DNA from 2 places in the Lysinibacillus sp. FW301-JW8 genome. Region 1 is predicted to be linked to the other one. Evidence: riboswitches for the same ligand, from Rfam matches in the RefSeq annotation. Region 1 holds a riboswitch; the other holds the start of a gene.
What was found. Region 1 has a riboswitch for cobalamin ahead of AC3WOM_RS16615 ((2Fe-2S) ferredoxin domain-containing protein). Riboswitches for the same ligand answer to the same signal wherever they lie in the genome.

Region 2: linked by a shared signal. The riboswitch ahead of cobT (nicotinate-nucleotide--dimethylbenzimidazole phosphoribosyltransferase) and the one ahead of AC3WOM_RS16615 ((2Fe-2S) ferredoxin domain-containing protein) in region 1 are both predicted to bind cobalamin.

What each region holds. Positions count from the first base shown of each region.
Region 1 is NZ_JBYTBB010000041.1:40,217-48,255, reverse strand. It holds gene AC3WOM_RS16620 (energy-coupling factor ABC transporter permease) at 1-686, opposite strand, end outside; cobalamin riboswitch at 825-1,009, opposite strand; cobalamin riboswitch at 1,255-1,438, shown strand; gene AC3WOM_RS16615 ((2Fe-2S) ferredoxin domain-containing protein) at 1,580-1,951, shown strand; gene cobJ (precorrin-3B C(17)-methyltransferase) at 1,956-3,626, shown strand; gene AC3WOM_RS16605 (sirohydrochlorin chelatase) at 3,641-4,564, shown strand; gene cobK (precorrin-6A reductase) at 4,561-5,343, shown strand; gene AC3WOM_RS16595 (precorrin-8X methylmutase) at 5,333-5,992, shown strand; gene AC3WOM_RS16590 (cobalt-precorrin-5B (C(1))-methyltransferase) at 5,992-7,125, shown strand; gene cbiE (precorrin-6y C5,15-methyltransferase (decarboxylating) subunit CbiE) at 7,082-8,039, shown strand, end outside.
Region 2 is NZ_JBYTBB010000002.1:148,080-156,118, forward strand. It holds gene AC3WOM_RS01675 (sensor histidine kinase) at 1-691, shown strand, start outside; gene AC3WOM_RS01680 (response regulator) at 718-2,022, shown strand; gene AC3WOM_RS01685 (DMT family transporter) at 2,306-3,166, shown strand; cobalamin riboswitch at 3,212-3,388, shown strand; gene cobT (nicotinate-nucleotide--dimethylbenzimidazole phosphoribosyltransferase) at 3,478-4,539, shown strand; gene AC3WOM_RS01695 (trimeric intracellular cation channel family protein) at 4,669-5,274, opposite strand; gene AC3WOM_RS01700 (methionine gamma-lyase family protein) at 5,545-6,795, shown strand; gene AC3WOM_RS01705 (MerR family transcriptional regulator) at 7,530-7,904, shown strand; gene glnA (type I glutamate--ammonia ligase) at 7,966-8,039, shown strand, end outside.

The DNA of each region.
Region 1 (8,039 bases):
TTCAAGAAATTCATCACGACTACTGTTAAAATTCCTTCACTAACAGCTAGAGGGATTTGTGTTAATGCAAAAATACCCGCGAATTTTGAGAATGACGCCATAAAGCCACCAACCTCAGAAGGGAAAGCAAGAGCTAGTTGTACTGAAGTGACAATATATGTACCTAAGTCACCAAGCATAGCAGCTAAAAACACAGCTAAAGAAAATGATAGACCCATTTTTTGTGAGCCTTTAAATACATAATAAGCAATAATTGGACCAACAACTGCCATGGAAAAGGCGTTTGCTCCTAAAGTTGTAAGTCCTCCATGTGCTAAAAGTAAAGCTTGGAATAGTAATACAATTGTTCCAATTACGCTCATTGCTAATGGTCCAAACAGAACTGTACCAAGCCCAACACCTGTTGGATGCGAGCAGCTTCCTGTTACAGACGGTATCTTTAATGCTGATAGCACAAAAGCAAAAGCGCCTGATAGCCCTAATATCATTTTTGTTTCAGGGTTTGCATCAATGGTTTTGCGAATTGAACGTAATCCTAAAATAATAAATGGAATGGATACAACCCACCAAAAAATGGCCCATTCAATTGGCAAAAAGCCCTCCATTATATGCATGGCAAATGCACGATTTGGCACAAATAAAAATGCCAATAAGAAATAACTAAGTTTCCAGCCTGAGAATTTCAAAATTTCTCCTCCTCACTTATAGTTTTTGAAAAAGCGTGCGAAAATAAAAAAACACTTCTCCATATTGGAAAAGTGCATAGCTAAAAAACAAATAGAATTCGATTCTACTAAGCCGCACACCTATCCTCGTAGGTTGAAACGTTCACATTCTTTTCGGCAGGTCTCCTGGCTTTAGTTCCTCGTTTTATAGGCCTTCCCATCCGTTGGACAGTGGCATTCTCTATAAAACTCCCTAGTACAGTGGCGGGACCGCGCCGGACTTGAACCGGCTTCCCTTTTAAGCAAAATGATAAGCACTTCGCACCGAAAAAAGATGAAGTTGTGAGATTTCACGACAAAGTGTAACATGATTTTCCATCATGAGGCTATCTTTTTTAAGAAAAAAATTTTTTTAATTGAGGTGCAATGTAGAAAATTCTGATAAAATAAAAGAGAATTTTTCTTTATTCTATGAAATTTTTGATGAAATTTTAATAAAATTGTCATGATTTTAGTGAGAAATATTGAAATTTTAAAATTATAAGATATGATAGAGACAGTTTTCAATTCATGTAAAACATACAAATTTGATATATAAACATACATAAGTGCTTGAATATTTTCAAGATAATAGGGAAATTGGTGAAAATCCGATACAGCCCCCGCTACTGTAATAGCTGATGAAATCGCAAATGCCACTAGTGCAAACTTGGGAAGGCGCGAAAGTAAATGGAAGCTTAAGTCAGGAAACCTGCTTATGTAATAATGCATGCAAACTTTTCGGAGGGAGAAGTTGAAGCAAAGGCGAGTACCTGTAATTTATTCGACTTTATTTGGCTTCTACTAAACCTTTACTCTTCGATTAGAGTAAAGGTTTTTCTTTGTTCCTAAAAGTATTGAGGGGGAGAACAACGATGACTACTTGGAATTTAGAAGGGATGCAAACCCATCTTTTTATTTGCAATGGCAGCAGCTGTATGAAAAAAGAAGCGGAGGAAATTACACAAGCAATTCGTGATGAAATACAGTTGCAGGCACTTGATAAAAAAATACATACAACACGGACACGCTGTAACGGCAGATGTAAGGATGCCTGTGTTGTCATTGCTTATCCGCAAGGAAATTGGTACCGTGTGCCAACAACTGAGCATGCGAGGGCACTTGTGCAGGATTTATATCATGAGTCACTGCATCATGAACATGTTTTTACACTTCGGGAGGGTACATTGCAGCGGACAGCACAAACAACAGCCATTAAAGGCATCGAAAAGGTGAAAGAGGGGTAACAAAATGGCGCAACAAGGGAAGATTTTCGTAGTTGGCTTTGGGCCTGGTGATTTTAATCATATTACGCATCGGGCAGTGGAGGCATTGCAACAGAGTGATATGATCATAGGCTATAAAACATATGTAGAGCTGATTCAAGACTTAGTTAATGCAAAATCCATTGTTAGTACAGGTATGACGGAGGAAGTATCTCGTGCACAGGAAGCGGTACGCCAAGCAGAGGCAGGGAATATCGTATCTGTTATTTCCAGCGGTGATTCTGGTGTTTATGGCATGGCAGGATTAGTGTATGAGGTATTAATCGAGCTTGGTTGGACGGAAGCAACTGGTGTAGAGGTAGAAATTGTTCCAGGTATTTCTGCTATCAATTCATGTGCAAGTTTACTAGGTGCGCCAATTATGCATGACGCTTGTACGATCAGTTTAAGTGATCACCTAACACCTTGGAATTTAATTGCGAAGCGTGTGGAGGCAGCAGCAATGGCGGATTTTGTGATTGCTCTGTATAACCCAAAAAGTGGTCGACGTACAAGGCAAATTGTGGAGGCCCAACGCATTTTATTAGAATATCGTTCACCTGATACACCAGTGGGACTTGTCAAAAGCGCTTATCGTGATCGTCAGGAGGTTACAATGACAACTTTAGCAGAAATGCTAGAGCATGATATTGGAATGCTGACAACAGTTATTATCGGAAATTCATCAACGTTTTTCTATGATAATAAAATGATTACGCCACGCGGCTATCAGCGTAAATACACACTCGGTGAGGAAAAGCAGCCATTACGTCCACACCAACGTTTAAGGGGAGAAAATGAACCATGGGCAATGAATCAAGAAACTGGAGAGGCACGCAATGACTTTGCAGCAGATCCCAACGCCAATCGTATTGAGCCCAGTTTAGCCATTACACCTAATCCTAAGCAAAAAAAAATTTCACTTGAGATGGCGACAGCAGCGTTAGCTATGGTCAAGGGAACAAGTGAGGTAAAGATAATACCAAAGCTTGTGCAACAAAAAATCGAATCTATCTTTGAATTAGCTGTAAGCCCAGGAGTAGCCAATAAATTTTTCACTCCGCAACAGATGATGACGCTAGCAGAGGTTGTTGGAGAGGATGGAACGATGGAATACACACCTGACCATCAAATCCATTTAAAAATTCCAACAACGGAGCCAGAAGAAATTACAGCAAAGCTAAGTGAGGTTGGTTTTTTACTGGCGCCGATTGGAGATGTACTATCATTAAAGGCTTGTGACTTCTGTTATGGAGAAAAGGTTGATTCAATTCCATATGCGGAGGAGATTCAGGAGAAGCTTGGTGGAATGTCTTTACCAAAAACCTTGAATATTGGCTTTAATGGCTGCGGTATGGCGTGCTATCGAGCAGTATTTGATGATATTGGTATTGTTTATCGTAAAAGCAAGTTCGATGTATTTATTGGGGCAAAGCCAGTAGGTCGTACAGCACATGCTGCACAGCCAGTTGTAGAGGGCCTAGAGCCTGAACAACTTATTCCGCTCATTACGGACATCATTGAGGAGTATAAAGCAAATGCCCATCCAAATGAACGTCTGTTTAAGTATTTTAAGCGTGTGAAAAAGATTCTGCACTTCACGTATCAGGATATGTCTTCAAAAATAAAAGTAGAGCCCGCTCCATGCGGTGACTAGTGAGGAGTTATGAGATGAAAGCAATTTTATTTGTCGGCCATGGGAGCCGTTTAGCAGCAGGAAATGATGAGGTGCGTACATTTATCGAGCAAATGACACCTCGTATTGATGATAGCTTCTTAGTAGAAACGTGTTTCTTGGAGTTTGCTTCTCCAAACATTGAAGAGGGTATAACAAACTGTGTGAAGAAGGGTGCAACAGAGGTACATGTGATTCCAATTATTCTTCTTCATGCTGGGCATTCAAAGCTACATATTCCAGCAGAAATCGAACATGCGCGTGAGCATTATCCACATATTACATTCACATATGGTCAAACGATAGGTGTCCATGAAGAGATATTTGCTATTTTAGAGGATCGTTTAGCTGAAATCGGCTTCAATGCTACAGAGGAACAACAGGATACAGCTATTTTATTAATTGCACGAGGCGGCAGTGATCCAGCTGCAAATGGTGATTTTTATAAAATCACACGTCTGTTATGGGAAAAATTGCCTGTCAAATATGTTGAAAGTGCCTTTATGGGAGTAACGGACCCTCGTGTCGAAGAGGGAATTGAGCGCTGTGTTAAGCTAGGTGCTAAAAAAATCATTATGCTTCCATACTTTTTATTCACGGGCATCCTGATGGAGCGCATGAATGGTATGTGTAAACAATTTAACGACAAATATCCAGATTGTGATATTCAAATTGCTGACTATTTTGGGTATCATGAACGTTTGCAAAATGTGCTACTAGAGCGTATTGAGCAGGCTGTAAATGGGACATCAACAGGTATGCAGGATTTAGAAAATTATCGAGCTTATGCGGCGGTACATGGTCATGCGCATCATCATCACCATCATGACCACGATCATGATCACGACCATCATGATCACGACCATCATGATCATCATCACGAACATGACCACCACCATGAAGAGGAGTCTGTGAAATGATTTTCATGTTAGCAGGGACGAGTGATGCCAGAAACTTAGCTCTTGAAATACAGTCAGCAGGATATGATGTAACGGCAACAGTCGTTACTGAATCAGCAGCCTCTAGCCTTGCTGAGGTGGGTCTACCTCATTTAGTTGGACGATTAACAGCTGAGGAAATGACGACAATTTTGACAGAACAAGGGTATCGTTTAGTTGTAGATGCCTCTCACCCATTTGCTGAGGAAGCTTCCAAAAATGCCATGGCAGCAGCGGAGCAAGCAAATATACCATATATTCGCTATGAACGAGCACATGAACATTATTCTCATCCCCTTATTACAATAGTAAAAGATTATGAGGAGGCTGCTCACTTAGCGGCAGAAAAACGTGGTGTCATTATGCTAACGACAGGCAGTAAAACGCTTGCGACATTTACTAAGGTTTTACAAGGCTTAGAGAATACAAGAGTGATTGCACGTATGCTACCTAGACTCGATAACATGGAAAAATGTGAGGCACTTGGTGTGGCGCAAAGAGATATAGTCGCTATACAGGGACCTTTTTCAAAGGAATTAAACGAAGCGCTTTTTCGTCAATATGATGTGACATTGATGATTACGAAGGAGAGTGGCAAGGTTGGCTCAGTGGATGAAAAGCTAGAGGCAGCACTTGCATGTGGCATTGAAACAATATTAATTGCAAGACCAAATATAAAGTATGGCCAGCAGTATTCTACATTTACGGAAGTACTACAGGCTGTACAACACACTTTAGGAGGCAATTCAGATGGATTTTAAAACAGATTTCAAACCATTAACAGTAGACCCAGATAAAATTTACGATTACAGTTTTTCAATTATTGCAGAAGAAATGGGAGAGCATGATTTCTCAGAGGATGAGTGGAAGGTCGTTCGTCGTATCATTCATGCATCTGCTGATTTTGAGCTTGGTCGTAGCGTTATTATTACTCCAGAGGCAATTGAGGCAGGTATCAAGTCAATTCTTGCAGGTCGCCATGTGATAGCTGATGTGCAAATGATTGAAAGTGGCTCAGGCAAAAAACGCTTTCAAAAGCATGGTGGGGATCTACACTGCTATATCGCAGATGAAGACGTATCAGTAGAAGCCAAAAAACAAAACACAACACGTGCTATTATCTCCATGCAAAAAGCTTCTAAATTACATGAAGGTGGTATTTATGCCATTGGTAATGCACCAACGGCATTGCTAGAGTTAATCCGTTTAATTAAAGAGGGCTTAGCAAAGCCAGATCTAATTATCGGTATGCCAGTTGGCTTTGTATCTGCAGCTGAGTCAAAAGAGGAATTATTAAAACTAGAAGGTATTCCGTATATTACGAATGTTGGCCGTAAAGGCGGTAGTACAGTGACGGTTGCCGCTTTGAATGCCATCTCACTTTTAGCGGATGAACAGGCGAAAAAATAATGGAGCGGAAGCCAAAAAAGGATCCCAAAGACATGCGTCACGGTTATACAACGGGAGCCTGTGCAACTGCAGTGGCAAAGGCAGCATTGCTTGCCCTAATTACAAATGAAGAGCAGGAAACAAGTACAATTCATTTGCCAATTGGGCGAGATGCAACCTTTACAATCGAAAATTGTATGTTTGAAAACAATGCGGTAAGCTGTGAAACCATTAAGGATGCTGGGGATGATCCAGATGCTACACATAAAGCACTTATTATTGGCACAGTGAGCTGGGCAGATACACCCGGCATTCATCTTGATGGAGGAATTGGTGTCGGGCGCGTAACGAAGCCCGGCTTACCAGTACCAGTTGGAGAAGCAGCTATTAATCCCGTACCTCGTAAAATGATTCATAGTACTGTACAGGGTGTTCTTGACGATTTTCAAATAAAACGCGGCGTCAACGTTATTATTTCTGTCCCAGAAGGTGAAGAAATTGCGAAAAAGACCTTGAATGGTCGTCTGGGGATTATAGGTGGTATTTCCATTCTAGGCACAAGGGGAACCGTCGTGCCTTTTTCGAGTTCCGCTTATATGGCAAGCATAGTGCAAGCAATCAGCGTTGCTAAGGCAGCTGGCTGTGAACATTTAGTCATCACAACAGGGGGACGCAGTGAAAAGTACGGAATGGCGCAGTACCCTGATTTATCAGAGGAAGCATTTATTGAAATGGGCGATTTTGTTGGTTTTACCTTAAAGCACTGTAAACGCCTTGGCATTAAGCAAGTTTCTCTTGTTGGCATGATGGGGAAATTTTCGAAGGTCGCGCAAGGTGTGATGATGGTGCATTCCAAAAGTGCTCCGATAGATTTTAATTTTTTAGCACAATTGGCTAAGGATATTGGGGCAGACGAGGAAACAATAGCTGCGGTACAGGAGGCCAATACTGCTTCACAGGTAGGCGAAATTATGGCAGAAAAGGGCTATGATGCATTTTTTCGTCATTTATGTGAGGCCTGCTGCTACTCCTCCCTACACCATATTAAAGGCGGTTTAACGCTTTCCACATCGATTTATTCGATGCAGGGACAATTATTAGGAAGGGCTGATGACATTGCATCAATCAATGAAATTGATTGGGATCGGGGATAACGGACAAGAAAGCTTGTTGCCGCAATATCTACAGTGGATTGAAAACTGTGAGGTACTTATTGGCGGAGAGCGTGTTCTGGAATTTTTCCCGACCTTTAAAGGCGAAAAAATAATGATTAAAGGCGGCCTTTCTGCACTCGTTACTAAATTATCTGAAGAAACAAGAAATACGATAATCCTAGCATCTGGTGATCCATTATTTTATGGAATCGGCAGTTACTTAACTAAAAAGCTAGATATTGAGGTTTATCCGTATATGAGCTCAGTACAGCTTGCCTTTGCAAAGATGGGGGAAAGCTGGCAGGATGCCTATGTCACAAGTATTCATGGGCGCTCCATAAAGGGCTTAGCACAGCGTATTGATGGCAAAAAGAAAGTTGCACTTCTAACAGATGCGGAAAACAATCCGAATGTACTAGCAAGTTATTTAAAGCATTTTGGCATGACAGAATACCGAGCATTTGTTGCGGAAAATTTACAAGGTACAAATGAAAGATTCGGCTGGTATTCGCTTGATGAATTAGAAGAAGTTGATTTTTCTCCTTTAAATGTCGTTATTCTTCAGCAAATTTCAGAGCCAAAGCGTTATGTACTTGGCATTGATGATGAAGAATTCTCACAGCGTAAGCCAGATAAAGGGCTAATTACAAAAAAGGAAATTAGAGTATTAAGCTTGCAGGCAATGCAGCTTCAAAAGGATAGTATCATCTGGGATGTTGGAACTTGTACAGGTTCAATGGCGATTGAGGCTGGCAAGCTTTCGCCAGAAGGTCAAGTGTTTGCGGTGGAGAAAAATGCTCCAGATTTAGAAAATTGCCTGCAAAATCAGCAAAAGTTCCGTGTTGATATTACAGCTATTCATAGTAAAGCGCCAGCAGGACTTGAAGACTTTCCTGATCCGGATGCCATTTTTA
Region 2 (8,039 bases), on a different contig from region 1:
GAATATCGCCAATCAAGAATTAAATCAGACAATTGCTTATATGGTAGAAAAGGAAAAAGACTATGTTCGAGAAAATTATGAAGCACAATTAAATAATTTACAAAGCCAAATTAATCCGCATTTTCTTTACAATACCTTAGACAATATTAATCAATTAGCTATGATTCATGAGATTGAGGAGATCTCTACTTTAAGCGTTGGACTAGCAAAGCTTTTTAGATATAACACGGGCAATAGTGAAAAGGAAACAACAATTGAAAAAGAGCTTGAGATTATTGAAGAATACATTAATATTATGAAAATCAGAGTTTCTTATTTAGTATTTCATATTCAGATAGAAGATAATGATTTATTACAAAATGCTATTCTAAAATTTACACTTCAGCCAATCGTTGAAAATATTTTTAAGCATGGTTACAGCTATAAAGAGTCTATAACGATAAATATTGATATTTATCGAAAAATAAATGATGTCGTAATTGATATTTATAACAATAGCGAATTTAGGGACATTGCTCAAATAGCTATGCTAAATGAAAAAATAAATGAAGAAAATCATGAGGGCAGCATTGGATTGAAAAATGTAAATAGACGATTAAAGATAAAATATGGAGAAGCATATGGTGTTACAGTTCTAGTTAACGAACAAAAATATTTTGTGTCGAGAATTCTATTACCATATAAGAAATAATGTCTTTTAACGGTGAGGTGAGCTCTATGAATATATTTATAGTAGAGGATGAGAACTTTATTAGAGAGGGACTAAGCTTTTTTATCAACAGAAATTTTACTGAATCCCTACATGTCTTTTCTTATGCAACTGGGGAAGACATGTTACTGGCAGCTAAGGATATTTCCCCTGACATCGTTTTATCGGATATTAATTTACCTGGTATGAGTGGAATAGAGGCTGTATGGGAGCTAAAAAAGTTCCATCAATTTAAGGTGATTTTTCTATCTGGCTATGATGACTTTCAATATTTGCAAAGTGCTATTCAAATTGGGGCAGAGGATTATATTTTAAAGCCAATTGATTATAAAAATCTAAAGCTAAAGCTTTCACAAACGATGGAAGCATTGAGCATGAAGAGACAAGTAGATTATGCTATCAAATATAATCAATTATTAAATTTAATATTGGCCTTTGATCAACAAATGACGGATAGTAATATCTATTCATTTGAATACTTTGTTATCAGCATCAATCAAACAAAAAATATACGAATTCCACACGCTCATGAGCTATTTTATTTTAATATTTTTGGGGAGCACATTGAAATTATGAATACCGATTTTGTTTTGTCGTATAGTCAGGATCATCATATCGTTCTGCAAAGAAAAGACTTACATGATGTAAATCAAGCCGTGCTAGAGTTACTGCTAAAGAAGCATCTAAATACAAGCGGCACTGTTCTAAACAAAAGAAAATCCATTTTTGATAATCAAATCTTTACGGATGAGTTAAAATTACAAGAATTTATAGGGGTTTTACAAAATACAAACATTGATTTTCAGCAAAGATTAGAATTCATGATTACGTTCTTATTACAATATAGCATTCATTTCAATTGCTTTGAAACGTATAACAGTGCCCAAAAAATTATTAGTATCCACCATCAAATGATTAAAGAAGACAATTTATCAATAATAGTAAATAGCTATATAGAGCCGCTCGTAGATAAAATACTTAATTTACATGGCAATAGAGATGATTTAGGGAAAAAAATAGTCGATTATATTTATACACATTTTGATGATCCACAGTTAGATTTGAATTATTTATCAGGCATATTTAACAAAAGCCAAGCAAATTTAAGTATATTAATTAAAAAAAGCATTGATAAAAATTTCATCCACCTGTTAAATGAGCTTAGAATTGACAAGGCAAAGCAGCTACTAGTTCATAGTAATAAAAGAAATAATGAAATTGCTTCGTTAGTGGGCTATAGTAATGAAGAGTATTTTAGTAAAGTATTTAAAAAATATGTTGGGATGACACCCGCCAAATATCGAACTATTTAACTTCTTTCAGCAAATGTCTTTTACGCGAAAGCACAGCGACAGCGGCAGGTACAGAAGTCTCCCGAGGCATAATTGATATAGTACGTGGGTTTCGGTAAAATAACTATAGAATGTCCGAGTTGAACATAGAAAGGATGGGTAATATGTTCCGATCAATAGCACCTCCAACAATGTCTTTACAGTAGAATCTACTGTTTAAGGCATTCCACACTAGCTTGCTCTTCTTTCAATAGATTCTACTGTATAGGCTAAAAACTATATAAGTAGAAAGTAGGAATCAGAAGTGAGCGGAAAATTTGCATTTGTTTTATCTATGATTATCTTCGGAGCTGTCGGTGTTTTTGCAAAATATATACAGCTACCATCCAGTGAAATTGCATTCTGGATGAGTGTCATTGGCTCTTGCTTTTTATTGGTAATTTTCATCGCAAAGAAAGAAAAAATAACGAAAGTATCTATTCTGCCTAATATATGGCCATTGCTGCTATCTAGTGTAGCATTATGTGGGAATTGGATTTTTCTTTTTCAAGCATACAAAGAAACAACCATTGCAAATGCAGCGCTTAGTTATTATTTTGCGCCAGTTTTAGTGATTTGTTTATCACCGATTATATTAAAGGAAAAACTGTATCTAAGAAAAATTTTCTATGTCTGTGTGGCGCTGGTTGGATTATTCTTTATTGTCCATAGCCAAGTTGCAGGAGAAAATGGGCAGGATATCGGTATAGTGTATGGGCTTATTGCAGCATGTTTCTATACATTCGTAACCTTTGTCAACAAGTATATTCATGGACTTAAAGAGCCTGCTAACACAATTGTGCAGCTTTCTTTAGCAGCGTTATTTCTGGCACTTTATCTTTATGGAACAAATGGATTCCAAATCATGCATATCGATATAAAATCCATTAGTTTACTTATAGCATTGGGTATTGTCCATGCTGGTATAGGCTTCTATCTTTTCTTTTTGGGAATGAGTCAATTAAAGGGGCAAAGTATAGCCATTCTAAGCTATATTGACCCTCTAACGTCATTGGTTATCTCAACGATGATTATAGGAGAAAAAATGACTGTGCTACAAATAATAGGAGCCATTCTATTACTTGGTGCGACCTTTATTAGTGAAATCGATCAGAAAGAACTTTAAAGGTGTCATATTGACAGCAAGAAATCTTTACAGTAAATTTAAAGTAATTGCATAATAGCATTGGGTGCCCATTATGGGAGAATAGGGAATAAAGTGAGAGTCTTTAGCGGTCCCGCCACTGTAAAAAGGAGTTTCATAGAGAATGCCACTAGCATGGTGCTGGGAAGGTTCTATGAAATGTTGAAATTAAGCCAGGAGACCTGCCTAATTGCTTCGATTATATAGACGATGGAAAAGTCTGTAGTTTATTTGTGATGAATAAACTGCAGGCTTTTTATATTGTCTCGAAAGATAGAAAGGGGAATAGTTTCATGCAATTATTACAGCAAACGATTAAAAAAATTCAAAATGTGGATAGCCATATGATGGGGAAAGCTAGGGAATATATAGACTCTCTGAGCAAGCCACCTGGAAGCTTGGGGGGACTGGAAAATCTTGCTGTACAGCTTGCTGGCATTACAGGAGAATTATTTCCTAAAATTGAGAGCAAGGCAATTATTGTCTGTGCAGCAGATCACGGTGTTTGTGAGGAAGATGTAACTTCCAATCCACAAAAGGTAACCTTTTTACAAACAATGAATTTTCCAAAAGGGCTAACGGGTGTTTGTGCAATCGCCAGCATAACCAATGCCAAAATTGTAACGGTCGACGTTGGTGTAAAAGAAGATTTACCACTTGATGCTGGAGTCATTCTAAAGAAAATTAAATATGGAACAGACAATATGGCAAAGGGTCCAGCTATGTCAAGAGAGGAAGCTATTCAATCCATCGAAGTAGGAATTGAAGTCGCAACGAGCGAAATTAAAAATGGAGTGGATATTCTTGGAACTGGAGAAATGGGTATTGGGAATACTACCCCAAGTGCAGCTATCCTATCCGTGCTTCATGCCTGTCATCCAAATGTAGTAACAGGAATGGGCGCTGGTGTGGGAGCGGGGGGAATTGCGCATAAGGTGAAGGTTATTCAACATGCTATTGCATTAAACAAGCCCAATCGCAACGATGCTATTGATATTCTTGCAAAAGTTGGTGGCTTAGAAATAGCTGCTATGGCTGGGATTGTACTTGCTGGGGCTGCAAATCGCAAGCCTGTTGTTATTGATGGTTTTATTTCTACGATTGCTGCCCTCATAGCATTTGAGCTTGAGCCAAAAATAAAGGACTACATCATTCCTTCCCATGCCTCAGAAGAACCAGGTGCAAAAATAGCAGCCAAGTTGCTAGGGGTAGAACCAATGCTACATATGAATATGCGTTTAGGAGAAGGCTCTGGTGCAGCTTTAGCCTTTCCAATTTTAGATGCAGCATGCTCCATGATTAAAAACATGGCTACACTTGAAGAATCTGTAGTGCTAGTAGAAACGAATGAATGAAGCACACTTTCTATTTATAAATGCTGATGGTTGAAAAAATATTTGCTTGAGGCATTTCTTGGCAGCAGCAAAAAGTATAACAAGCCCATTTAATCGAACTATTTGGGCTTGTTACTATTCATAAAATAGTCATGCTCGATTCAGCTTTCGTAAAGGCAAACGCCATTTCTTCATATAGGAAAGAACTCTTAGCACTGTAATTATTCCAAATAATCCATATAAAAAGAGGTCGCCTGTTAAAACTTCTAAACCAATCACAAGTCCTGCAAGAGCTGCCCAAACACCATAAATTTCATCACGTAATACGAGGGGCTTGCGTCTTGCTAATAGATCCCGAACAATCCCGCCTCCTGAGCCAGTTAAGACAGCAGCTACAATAACCGCACTAATTGGCATATCGAGCTTTACCGCATAGAGGGCACCTTGAATAGCAAATGCAGATAAGCCAATTGCATCTGTGAAGTTTCCCCAGCGATGCCAATGCTGAATTAGATGATGCGGGAAAATAAAAAATATAGTAATCGCCGCAAGCGCAATTTGGAACATCATATCCTGTCCCCATAACGTTGTAACGGGAAGGCCAATAAGCAAGTTACGAATTGCCCCACCACCAAAGGCAGTGACAATACCGAGTATATAAACACCGAATAAATCGTATTCTTCCTCCATGGCGATAATTGCCCCGGAAATAGCAAAGGCAATTGTTCCGATAATACTAAAAACCTCCCAAGCCATCCCTTTCACCCCTTCTGAAAAATAATATACTTTCTCATTAAAGTTAAAGAATTCTATTAAATGTAACAGAATCTATGAATTTTGTAGTCAAAATATCGGAAATAATGAAAGAAGTCCGCACATTAGCTTAGCGCATATTACGAGTAGAAACAATAGGCAAGTTTTGCAGACACATCTACAAATTGTTAAGATGGGATAGGAGTTAAGTGAAAACTTCAATTTGTGGGTATATGTGCCCGTGATTGAACAAATGTGAATGGAGAAGAACGAATGACTTTTACAACAAATTTAACAGAAGAAACGTTAGCGTTAGCTTCCAAAATAGAGGACAAGGTTCGCCCCTTTCATAGGAAGGTAGACGATATGGCGTTCTTTAATCAACAAAAGGTGCTTGCAGCTTTTAGGAAACATCAAGTGAGTGACTATCATTTACACCCTTCTAATGGATATGGCTATGATGATGAGGGACGTGATAATTTAGAGCGTGTTTATGCAGAGGTTTTCGGAGCGGAGGCTGCCATTGTACGTCCACAGATAATTTCGGGGACACATGCTATTACACTTAGTCTATTCGGAGTGTTACGACCGGGTGATGAATTGCTGTATATTTCAGGGCAACCATATGATACATTACAATCCATAGTAGATGGCGGTGACAAGGATACTGGCTCATTAAAGGATTATAAAATCGGTTATCGTCATGTGGATTTAATGGATAATCAAATGATTGATTGGGATGGTGTAGAGGCCGCTATTACAGAGAATACAAAAATGATTGCTATTCAACGATCAAAGGGCTATGCAACACGTCCATCCTTTACTATTACAGAAATTGCTGATATGTGCGTGAAAGTCCGTGAATTAGCACCACAGGCTATCATCTTTGTCGACAATTGCTATGGAGAATTTGTAGAGGCTCAGGAACCGACAGAGATAGGGGCAGATTTAATGGCAGGCTCTCTGATTAAAAATCCAGGGGGAGGCTTAGCGAAAATTGGTGGCTATATTGCTGGTCGTGCTGATTTAGTTGAAAAATGTGCCTATCGTATGACGTCACCAGGTATTGGTGCTGAAGCAGGTGCAACATTAAATACGCTTGGCGATTTTTATCAAGGCTTTTTCCTAGCGCCACATGTTGTAGCACAAGCTCTAAAAGGTGCAGTTTTTACAGCTGCAATGCTAGAAGAAATCGGTATGTCTACATCACCAAGCTACGATGTAAAACGTACTGATTTAATTCAATCTGTTTCATTCCAAACGGCTGAACAAATGATTGCCTTTTGTCGTGAAATTCAAGCGAACTCACCAATCAATGCCCATTATGCACCAGAGCCAGCCTATATGCCGGGCTATGAGGATGATGTCATAATGGCGGCCGGTACCTTTATTCAGGGATCGAGTATCGAGCTTACAGCAGACGGTCCAATTCGTCCACCATACACAGCATTTATTCAAGGCGGTCTCACATATGAGCATGTAAAATTTGCGATTTGTAGTGCTGTTCAAAAAATTCAGAAATAGGTAAGTAATAAATCAAAATGGTCAAGTGAATTTTAGTGAATATTGCGTTAAAATGAAGGGATTTCGGTTCCAAGCTACTTTGTCGCTGACGCTTCGCTTTTGCAAGAATAAAGCTTTTTGTGGGCAAGCGACGAGCTAAAGGAACGAAGGTTAAGTGCGTCACGTCCTGTGATAAGTTATCGGTTCGAAAGCGTAGCGACATCAACAAAGACTTTTGTGATCAACATCATGTTGGCCTCAGTTTCTCGTCTGTCTCTTTATCCTACAGAAGTCGAGTAGTTTTACACTCCAATTAAGAATAGTGTGAAACTTTGTATATTTTCTTCATGTCAAAAGTGTGGTTACTGACCCTCATTTTTGCACAATAATAGTTAATACTAAGGCTTAGTTTTATTGTTCACTATATACCATAAGAATGAGGAGTGGTTGATTGGAGTGTAGACTGAGTGACTCCTTGGGGATTAGCGTCACAGATGAGACCCTGGAGCGAGCAACGCGAGTGAAGCGGCTCATCGGACGCCCCCAGGAAAGCACTCAGTCGGAACGGAGATCAACCACTCGTTTTGTGGAAGAGCAATACTTTTGTTCTTACCTTGATTTTCATAGACAAATAGTTTTTTACAATTTTGTAGCAGTCGAAAAAAATATTGAAAAACGATGTTAGGAAACCTTACATCCTTGTTGACAGTGTAAAAATTTCGTTATATGATAAGCGGGTATTGGAGGGGACTTAAATGAGTCGTGAAATTAGACGAACTATGCCGTTATTATCCATGAGTATCGTGATGCAATTGACCGAGCTTTCGGCACGCCAAATTCGTTATTATGAAGAACACCATTTAATTGAGCCGCACCGAACAGATGGCAATCGTCGAATGTTCTCATTAAATGACGTCGATACATTGCTTGAAATTAAGGATTATTTAGAACATGGAATGAATATGGCAAAGATTAAAAAATTATTTGCTAAAAAGAGTGATCCTGTTACGGCAGATGAGCCAGATTTAAGTGACTCAGAATTACGTCGTATTATGCGTGAGGAAATGCGTCAAGCACAACGCATGCAAAAATCATCCATCCGACGAGGGGATTTATCCCGATTCTATTAAAAGCCTTTAATAGGGTAGGGTAAAGATAAAAGCTAGACAAATTATAGGAGTGTGGAAAACTGTGGGTAAATACACAAAAGAGGACATTAAACGTCTAATCGAAGAAAAAAACGTAAGCTTTATTCGTTTACAATT